3 regions of the Arenimonas alkanexedens genome follow, and region 1 is predicted to be linked to each of the others. Evidence: predicted binding sites of a transcription regulator. Region 1 holds the regulator's gene; each other region holds the start of a gene.

Region 1 (3,272 bases):
ATCGATGACGCGGGCGTCGAAGTCTTCGCCACCCAGGAAGGTGTCGCCGTTGGTGGCCAGCACTTCGAACTGCTTCTCGCCGTCGATCTCGGCGATCTCGATGATCGAGACGTCGAAGGTGCCGCCGCCGAGGTCATACACGGCCAGCTTGCGGTCGCCGCCCTTCTTGTCCATGCCGTAGGCCAACGCGGCCGCGGTGGGCTCGTTGATGATGCGCTTCACGTCCAGGCCGGCGATGCGGCCGGCGTCCTTGGTCGCCTGGCGCTGGCTGTCGTTGAAGTAGGCCGGCACGGTGATCACCGCCTCGGTGACGGTCTCGCCCAGGTAGGCCTCGGCCGTCTTCTTCATCTTCTCGAGGATGCGCGCGGAGATTTCCTGCGGCGACATCGCCTTGTCATCGCTGGTCTTGACCCAGGCGTCGCCGTTCTCGTGCGCGACGATGCCGTAGGGCACCAAGTCGAGGTCCTTCTTGACTTCGGCGTCGGTGAACTTGCGGCCGATCAGGCGCTTGACCGCGTAAAAGGTGTTCTTGGGATTGGTGACGGCCTGGCGCTTGGCCGAGGCGCCGACGATGACTTCGCCGTCCTTGGTGAAGGCCACGATCGAGGGCGTGGTGCGGTCGCCCTCGGAATTCTCGATGACCTTCGCCACGCCGCCTTCCATGACCGACACGCAGCTATTGGTGGTGCCCAGGTCGATGCCGATGATCTTGCCCATGAGGATGCTCCGTAGATATTGGTTTTTGCAGCGGCTTTCGGCCGCGGACGTTTCTAAAGTGGGGGTTCGTGCAGGCCCTTCAAGAGGCCGTCACGGATTCATTCAGCGGCCACGACCACCAGGGCCGGGCGCAGCAGGCGGTCGTTGAGGGCATAACCCTTCTGGAACACCTGCACGACGGTGCCTGGGGCGGTGCCGGGCGACGGAACCTGGCTGATGGCCTGGTGCCATTCCGGGTCGAAAGCCTGACCCAGCGGGTCGAGCTGGGCCAGGCCGTTGTCTTCGCCGACCTTGAGCAGCTGGCGCAGGGTCAGCTCCAGACCGTCTTTGAGCGGCCCGGTCTCGGCGCTGGTCGCGGTGAGACCGGCGTCCAGGCTGTCGAGCACGGGCAGCAGCTGCGAAAGCAGCTTCTCGTTGGCGAATCGGCGGGCCTGGTCGACGTCGCGGGCCAGCCGCTTGCGCTGGTTGTCGAGTTCGGCCCGCTCACGCAGCGCCTCCTCGCGAAGGCTGGCCATGGCGTTGCGAAGCTGCTCGAGCTCATTGTCGAGGCCGTAGTCATCTTCGGGCGTGTCGGCGCCCGGGATCGGGTTTTCGTTATTCATGGTTTTCCACTCGCTTCCCCGCGCGGCCCGCGGGCTCGCCCTGCCTTATGGGGCCGGGGTTTCCGGATTCAAGGCGGCCCCGAGCAGGTCCGCGGTGGCCTGCACCATCGGGATCACCCGCTCATAGGCCATCCGGGTCGGTCCGATGACGCCCAGCACGCCCAGCACGCGGCCGTTGCTGCCATAGGGCGCGGTGATCACGGTGCAGCCATCGAGCGGGGCCAGGCCGGTTTCCTCGCCGATGAACACCCGCACGCCCTGGGCATGGATGGTGCGTTCGAGCAGCTGCAGGATCTCGCGCTTGCGGCCGAAGGCCTCGAACAGCTCGCGCAGCCGGTCCATGTCTGACAGCTCCTGCAGGCCCATCAGGCGGGTCTGGCCGGACAGCAGCATGTCGTCCTGGCCGGTCTCGCCCAGCGCCTGCTCGGAAAGTTCGACCGCGGCGGACAGCAGCGTCTCCATCTCGCTGCGGGTGTCGCGCAGGTCGCGCAGCAGCGTGGCGCGGATTTCCTGCAGGCTGCGGCCGGCGAAGTGGGCGTTGAGGAAATTCGCGGTCTGCTCGAGCTCGGACGGCGTATAGGTCCGGCGCGGCGTGATGATCCGGTTCTGCACTTCGTTGTCGGTGAACACCAGGATCACCAGCACCCGCTGGCCGTCCAGCGGCACGAAATCGATATGCCGGAAGGCGAACTGGCCGCGCTGGGGCACCGTGACCACGCCGACGAACTGGCTCATCGCCGACAGCAGCTCGCTGGTGTTGGACAGCAGGGCCTGGGTGCCGGCGCCCGCGGCCAGGTTGGCCCGCATCTGGCTGAACTCGGCCTCCTGGACGGGCTTGACCTGCAGCAGGCTGTCCACGAACACGCGATAGCCCTGGGGCGTCGGGATGCGCCCGGCCGAGGCATGCGGCGCAGCCACCAGGCCGATTTCCTCGAGGTCGGCCATGATGTTACGGATCGTGGCGGGGCTGACGTCCAGGCCGGAACTGCGCGCCAGCGTGCGCGAACCCACGGGTTCCCCGTCGCGGATGTGCTGCGAGATCAGGGTGCGCAGCAGGCGGCGGGCGCGCGGGTCGAGGTTCAAGTCCATGTTCCATAGATAAGGCCGGGCGCCCGGTGGCGCAAGCAGCACGATTCCTACGGCTTCGCGGAGGGTCTGCTGCTGGACCTGCAGACAGGGGCAGCTAAACCTCGGTCGATTCAGGCAAAATCGCCCGGCCCATGATCAGTCATCTCACGCTTAAGGATTTTGCCGTCGTCAGCGCCGCCGAACTGGCCTTCGGACCCGGCATGACCGTGGTTTCGGGAGAGACCGGCGCCGGCAAGTCGCTGCTGGTGGACGCCCTGATGTGGCTCACCGGCGCGCGCGCCGACGCCGGCATCGTCCGGTTCGGGGCCGATCGCGCCGAACTGGCCGCCGAATTCCAGCTCCACGACGCCCCGGCCGCGCTGGACTGGCTGCGCGAGAACGAGCTCGACGAGGCCGACGGCTGCCAGCTGCGCCGCGTCATCCGTGCCGACGGCGGCTCCCGCGCCTGGATCAACGGCCGCCCGGCCACGCTGGGCCAGCTCTCGGAACTGGGCTCGCGCCTGGTCGAAATCCATGGCCAGCACGAGCACCAGGCCCTGCTCGACCGCGGCCAGCAGCTGGCCCTGCTCGACGCATTCGGCCAGCACGAAGCCAGGCTGGCCGAGGTCCGCCGGCTGGCGCTGCACTGGTCTACGCTCGATCGCGAACTGCTGGAATTGGCGCGGACCGGCGACGTCGGCGAGCGCGTGGCCTGGCTGCAGCACCAGGTCGAAGAACTGGCCAGCGAGAACCTCGACCTCGCCGACCTCGACGAACTGCAGGCCGCCCACCGGCGCCAGGCCAATGCCGCCGGCCTGCTGCAGGGCTGCGAATCCGCCCTGGCGCGGCTGGCGGGTGACGACGGGCTGTCCCTGGGCCGGGCCC
Region 2 (3,272 bases), on a different contig from region 1:
ACGGTGAGGGTCTTGGTGTGCGGCGGGTAGCAGACGCCGACATCGGCGCAGCCCTGGTACTTCACCCGAAAGCGCAGGGCGCTGGCATCGTCGGCGGCGGTGCCCATGAGCACGGCCGTGAGCTGGTGCCGGTAGGTCTCGACGTCGCCGAAGAACTCGTCGGTATAGGCCTCGCCTTCCGGAAGCTCCAGCGGCTCGGCCGTGAAGCCGCCCTCGACCAGCTCGACGCCGGTGCGGTGGCGATAAAGGTAGTAGCCGGGGGCGATGGCCCAGCGGAACTCGACGCGGCCGCGATCAGTGGCCTGCGCCTCGAGCGAAAAGGCCTCGTCGATCGGCAGCAGGTCGGATTCGTCCACCGCCAGCGCGGCGGGGGAAAGCAGCAGGGCGGCCAGGGAGGCCAACAGCCAACGGGTCATTCGGGACTCTCGCTCGAAAAGGGGGCCCGCGCGGGGCTGGCCTGTACGACCGCAAGTATCCCCGGAAGTTCGTCACCGAGGCGAGAACTCCGCCCCGGCGCGCGGCTCAGGCCCGGTCGGTCATGGCTTCGACGAAGTGCACCAGCGGCTGCTGCTCCGGGCTGCGCATGGTGCGGAAAGCCAGCAGCAGCCGCTCTTCCAGGCCGCACTGGGCGTAGAAGTTGAGCATCATTGCCGGCGTTTCGGCGTCGCCGCCCAGCCAACGCCCGCCGCGGCCGGTGGCCAGCCATTCGAAGCTGACGGCGGTGGCCATGGCGATCTTGGCCATGTTGTCGGTGGTGGGCTTGGCGCCGTCGCGCCGCTCCCACTGGGCCACGGCGCTGCGGGCCACACCCACGATGTTGGCTAGTTCGGACTGGGACAACTCGGCGCCGCGGCGCGCTTGCCTGATGCGGTTGAACAGCAAGGTCATGGTGTTTCCCCGGAAATAAAGCGTCCTGCAGTGGCCGACCCCCTCTGCGTGGGGTCTGGGCACGATGGGCAGGTGCGGTCTATAGCCGCTGTCAGCCTCCCCTGAGGACATTGCGGCATCCGTCTTCCTGCGGGCGGCGGTGCCTTGCGGCATCCGCCTGTCGAGATCCCCGGCAACAGCCCGGACCCGCCCCTGAGCCGATTGTAGTGTTAGTGCACCACCACAAATCAACCGAGGCCGGCCCTTGTGAGCGGGAACCGGCACCCCCATCAAGGACGGGTCGCAGCCTACCCCCGGGCAAGGCATGCGCGTATCATTGGCACTCACCGAGGCCGAGTGCTAACACACTAGGCCATGTTGTTGAAATCACAGGAATAATGAGGATACCCATGAACATCAAGCCGCTCTACGACCGCGTGGTCATCAAGCGTATGGAAGAAGAAAAGATGTCCGCCGGCGGCATCGTCATTCCCGACTCGGCCACCGAAAAGCCGATCAAGGGCGAAGTGTTGGCGGTTGGCGCCGGTAAGGCGCTCGACAACGGTTCGACCCGCGCCCCGACCGTGAAGGTTGGCGACAAGGTGTTGTTCGGCAAGTACGCCGGCACCGAAGTGAAGGTCGACGGCCACGAGATCCTGGTGGTCAAGGAAGACGACATCCTCGCCATCCTCGGCTAAGACGTCCCCCGCCGGTCCGCGCTTGCGCGACCGGCCCCGCACCAACCCCACTAAAGAATTCTGGAGTTAAAGAAATGGCTGCCAAGGAAATTCGTTTCGGTGAAGACGCCCGCGCCCGCATGGTGAAGGGCGTCAACATCCTCGCCAATGCCGTCAAGGCCACCCTGGGCCCGAAGGGCCGCAACGTCGTGCTCGACAAGAGCTTCGGCGCCCCCACGATCACCAAGGACGGCGTGTCCGTCGCCAAGGAAATCGAGCTCGCCGACAAGTTCGAGAACATGGGCGCGCAGATGGTGAAGGAAGTCGCGTCCAAGACCTCCGACATCGCCGGTGACGGCACCACCACCGCCACCGTGCTGGCGCAGGCGCTGATCCGCGAGGGCATGAAGGCCGTTGCGGCCGGCATGAACCCGATGGACCTCAAGCGCGGCATCGACAAGGCGGTCATCGCCGCGGTCGCCGAGCTCAAGACCCTGTCAAAGCCCTGCTCGACCTCGAAGGAAATCGCCCAGGTCGGTTCGATCTCGGCCAACTCCGATGGCGACATCGGCGAGCTGATCGCCAAGGCCATGGACAAGGTCGGCAAGGAAGGCGTGATCACGGTTGAAGAAGGTTCGGGCCTCGAGAACGAGCTCGACGTGGTCGAGGGCATGCAGTTCGACCGCGGCTACCTGTCGCCGTACTTCATCAACAACCAGCAGTCGATGTCGGCCGAGCTCGAAGACCCGTTCATCCTGCTGTACGACAAGAAGATCTCGAACGTGCGCGAGCTGCTGCCGGTGCTGGAAGGCGTCGCCAAGGCCGGCAAGCCGCTGCTGATCGTGGCCGAGGAAGTGGAAGGCGAGGCCCTGGCCACGCTGGTGGTCAACACCATCCGCGGCATCGTCAAGGTTTGCGCCGTCAAGGCCCCGGGCTTCGGCGACCGCCGCAAGGCGATGCTGGAAGACATGGCCATCCTGACCGGCGGCACCGTGATTTCCGAGGAAGTCGGCCTGCAGCTCGAGAAGGCGACCATCAAGGACCTCGGCCGCGCCAAGAAGATCCAGGTGACCAAGGAAAACACCACCATCATTGATGGCGCCGGTGTGGCCGAAGGTATCCAGGCCCGCATCAAGCAGATCAAGGCGCAGATCGAAGACACCTCTTCGGACTACGACCGCGAGAAGCTGCAGGAGCGCGTCGCCAAGCTCGCCGGCGGCGTGGCCGTGATCAAGGTCGGTGCCTCGACCGAGATCGAGATGAAGGAAAAGAAGGCCCGCGTTGAAGACGCCCTGCACGCCACCCGCGCTGCGGTGGAAGAGGGCATCGTCCCGGGCGGCGGCGTCGCGCTGATCCGCGCCAAGGCCTCGATCGTTGGCCTCAAGGGCATCAACGAAGACCAGAACCACGGCATCGTGATCGCCCTGCGGGCCATGGAAGCCCCGCTGCGCGAGATCGTCACCAACGCCGGTGAAGAGCCGTCCGTCATCCTCAACAAGGTTGTCGAAGGCAAGGGCGCGTTCGGTTACAACGCCGCCAACGGCGAGTACGGCGACATGATCGAGTTCGGCATCCTGGACCCGACCAAGGTCACCCGTACCGCGCTGCAGAACGCCGCGTCGATCGCGGGCCTGATGATCACCACCGAAGCCATGGTGGCCGATGCCCCGAAGAAGGACGACGGCGGCGCCGGTGCCGGCGGCGGCATGGGCGGCGGCATGGGTGGCA
Region 3 (3,272 bases), on a different contig from region 1:
CGGCGCCCGCAGCGAGGAAATCGCCGTGCTCCAGCATCTGGGCGCTACCGACGCGTTCGTCCGGCGCCCCTTCCTTTATCTCGGTGCCTGGTACGGGCTGGCCGCGGGCCTGCTGGCCGGCGCCTTGCTGGTGCTGGCGGGCCTGCTGATGCAGGGCCGGCTGTCGGCGCTGGTGGCCAGTTACGGCAGCCAGTTTGACCTTGCCGGGCCCGGCTGGCGCGGCAGCCTGGCGCTGCTCGCAGGCTCGGCCTTGATGGGGTGGCTGGGCGCATGGCTCGCAACCGGGCATCATCTACGTCGGACCCGTCCGGTGGACGTCTGATTATGAGCAACCCCAGCTTCCGCAGCTTCGAAACCACCTCGCCGCGCATCATGGTCGTGGACGGCTCTAAAGTCGTGCGCAAAATGATCGAAGGCGTGCTTCGCCAGCAGCTGCCGGACATGGAATTCGTCGGCTGCGAAACCGGTGAGGAGGCCAAGGCCGCCCTGCAGGCCGGCGCCGTGAACCTGGTGACGACGGCCCTGCGCCTGCCCGACATGGACGGCCTGGACCTGGCCCGCTACCTGCGCGAGCACACGCCGCAGGCCTATATCCCGATCATCGTGGTCTCCGGCGACGTGCAGGAGCGTCTCGAAAGCCGCTCGATCAGCGACGACGTCACCGACTATTTCGACAAGGCGCTCGGCTTCAACGCGCTGGCCGCCTTCATCAAGGGCTATGTGGCTCCCGAGTCCGAGTCCGGCGGCGAAGTGCTCTACGTCGAAGACAGCCGGGTCGTGGCCATGGCCACCCGTCGCATGCTTGAGAAGCACGGCCTGACCGTCATTCACGCCACCGGCGTCGAGGACGCCATCGCCCACCTCGAAACCGCCCGGGCCCAGGGCCGGCTGCCGGGTCCCGATGTCGTGCTCACCGACGTCTATTTGAAAGGCGAGCTGACCGGCAAGGACCTGCTGCACTCGATCCGCCACGAATTCGCCTACGCCAAGGGCATGCTGCCGGTGCTGGTGATGACCGGTGACGCCAATCCGGCCAACCAGAGCGACCTGCTGCGCGAAGGCGCCAACGATCTGGTGCAAAAGCCGATCGAAGAGCGCCTGCTGGTGACCAAGCTGTTGTTCCAGCTGCGCGTTGGACGCATGCTCCGCGACAAAATCGCCAAGAAGTAAGCGGTGGCTGACGAGGACCGGATCCGGCTCGAGCCCTCCTGGAAGCAACGGGTTGGCGACTACCTGCAGCGGCCCGACATGCGCGAGCTCGGCGCTTTCCTGCGTCAGGAAAAGTCGCGGGGCAAGGTCATTTTTCCGCCCGGTCCGCGCATATTCTCGGCGCTCGACGCCACGCCCTTCGACCAGGTCAAGGTCGTCATCCTGGGGCAGGACCCCTACCACGGCGCAGGTCAGGCCCACGGGCTGTGTTTCTCGGTGTTGCCCGGGGTGCCGGTGCCGCCCTCGCTGCAGAGCATCTACAAGGAACTAAAGACCGACCTGGGCATCCCGCCGGCCGAGCATGGCTGCCTGCTCAGCTGGGCCGGGCAGGGCGTGCTGCTGCTCAATGCGGTGCTGACGGTCGAAGAGGGCCGGGCCGGTTCGCACCAGGGCAAGGGCTGGGAAGGCTTCACCGACGCCATCGTCCAGGCCCTGGACCGGGAGAGGGAGGGGCTGGTGTTCATGCTCTGGGGCAGCTACGCCCAGGCCAAGGGCAAGCTGGTGGATGCGCGCAGGCACTGCATGCTGCGGGCGCCGCATCCTTCGCCGCTTTCGGCCTACCGGGGCTTCCTGGGCTGCGGCCACTTCGGCAAGGCCAATCGCTGGCTGCAGGGCGCCGGCCTCGCGCCGATCCAGTGGGCGCTGCCGCCCCGGGATGAGGTTGAGGCGCGCCTGGCCGCACTTCGCTAGGCCGGGCACCGGTGGGGACGCCCTTGAACCGCAGCGTGCAGCCCCCAGAACATGCCTGTCGCCAGGGGAATGGCTGTTCCATTCATGGAACGGACAGGGAACTTTTGGCCTATTCAGCACTCCAACAGGCCGAGTGCTAAACTCTGGCCCATGAATGAGGAACGCATGACCACTACCGCCCTGATCGCGAACAACCTGCCGATCCCGAGTGCGCTCGGTTCGTTGGACGCCTACATTTCCGCGGTCAACCGCGTGCCCGTGCTTACCGTCGAGCAGGAGCAGGATTTGGCGCGCAGCTTCCGCGACGAAGAAAACCTCGACGCCGCCAAGGCGATGGTCGTCTCGCACCTGCGCTTCGTCGTGCACGTCGCGCGCGGCTACCAGGGCTACGGCCTGGGCATGGGCGACCTGATCCAGGAAGGCAACATCGGCCTGATGAAGGCGGTCAAGCGCTTCGACCCCGACCAGGGCGTGCGCCTGGTGTCCTTCGCCGTGCACTGGGTGCGCGCCGAGATGCATGAATTCATCCTGCGCAACTGGCGCATCGTCAAGGTCGCCACCACCAAGGCGCAGCGCAAGCTGTTCTTCAACCTGCGCAAGTCCAAGAAGCGCCTGGGCTGGATGAATGACGCTGAAGTCACCGCGGTGGCCAAGGACCTCAATGTCTCCAAGCGCGAAGTGCTGGAGATGGAGTCGCGCCTGAGCGGTCGCGACATCGGCTTCGACGCGCCGGACGACAACGAAGACGCCCCGCCGTCGCCGGTCGCCTACCTGCGTGACGGCAGCGACGATCCGGCCATGGCCTATGAGCGCGCCAGCCACGAGGACGACCAGCTCGAGCTGCTGCGCGACGGCCTTTCCGGCCTGGACCAGCGCTCGCGCGACATCCTCAAACGCCGCTTCCTGGGCGAGCCCAAGGCGACGCTGCAGGAGCTGGCGGACGAGTACGGCGTCAGCGCCGAGCGCATTCGGCAGGTTGAGGCCAATGCGCTCAAGAAGATGCGGGCGCTGTTCGCGGCCTGAATCGTGCGCCCAATGTCTGCATGACGGCCCCGCAAGGGGCCGTCTTCGTTTCTGGATTCAGGCCAGTTCGGCCAGCAGGCCGCGTTCGCGGGCAATGCGCGCCAGCTCGCTCGTGTTGCGCGCGCCAAGCTTTTCCATCAGGTTCGCGCGGTGCCGGTACAGCGTCTTGTCGCTGATGCCCAGGTCGTAGGCGATCGCTTTTGGCGCACGGTCCGACAGCAGGCCGCGCAGGGTCGCGCGCTCGCGCGGGGTCAGTAGCGGCGCGGGATTGGAAACCGGCGGCGCCAGGTCCGAGCTCAGCACCACTTCACCGGCGGCGATGCGACGCAGGCCGTCGAGCAACTCGTCGG

Evidence for each region. The regulator HrcA, encoded in region 1, represses chaperone genes, less so after heat shock. The targets are predictions, from matches to a motif close to TTNGCACTCNNNNNNNNNGAGTGCNAA.
Region 2: a site for HrcA is predicted at 1,205-1,231, ahead of groES (co-chaperone GroES). Genes of this name have one in related genera too.
Region 3: a site for HrcA is predicted at 2,013-2,039, ahead of rpoH (RNA polymerase sigma factor RpoH). Genes of this name have one in related genera too.

Annotation. Positions count from the first base shown of each region.
Region 1 covers NZ_BAAGUO010000005.1:129,631-132,902, forward strand. The annotation lists gene dnaK (molecular chaperone DnaK) at 1-717, opposite strand, end outside; gene grpE (nucleotide exchange factor GrpE) at 816-1,319, opposite strand; gene hrcA (heat-inducible transcriptional repressor HrcA) at 1,365-2,408, opposite strand; gene recN (DNA repair protein RecN) at 2,540-3,272, shown strand, end outside.
Region 2 covers NZ_BAAGUO010000006.1:99,464-102,735, forward strand. The annotation lists gene ACYVGY_RS12035 (protein-disulfide reductase DsbD family protein) at 1-416, opposite strand, end outside; gene ACYVGY_RS12040 (helix-turn-helix transcriptional regulator) at 523-888, opposite strand; gene groES (co-chaperone GroES) at 1,278-1,565, shown strand; gene groL (chaperonin GroEL) at 1,640-3,272, shown strand, end outside.
Region 3 covers NZ_BAAGUO010000001.1:22,921-26,192, forward strand. The annotation lists gene ftsX (permease-like cell division protein FtsX) at 1-322, shown strand, start outside; gene ACYVGY_RS00100 (response regulator) at 325-1,170, shown strand; gene ung (uracil-DNA glycosylase) at 1,174-1,899, shown strand; gene rpoH (RNA polymerase sigma factor RpoH) at 2,065-2,922, shown strand; gene ACYVGY_RS00115 (response regulator) at 2,980-3,272, opposite strand, start outside.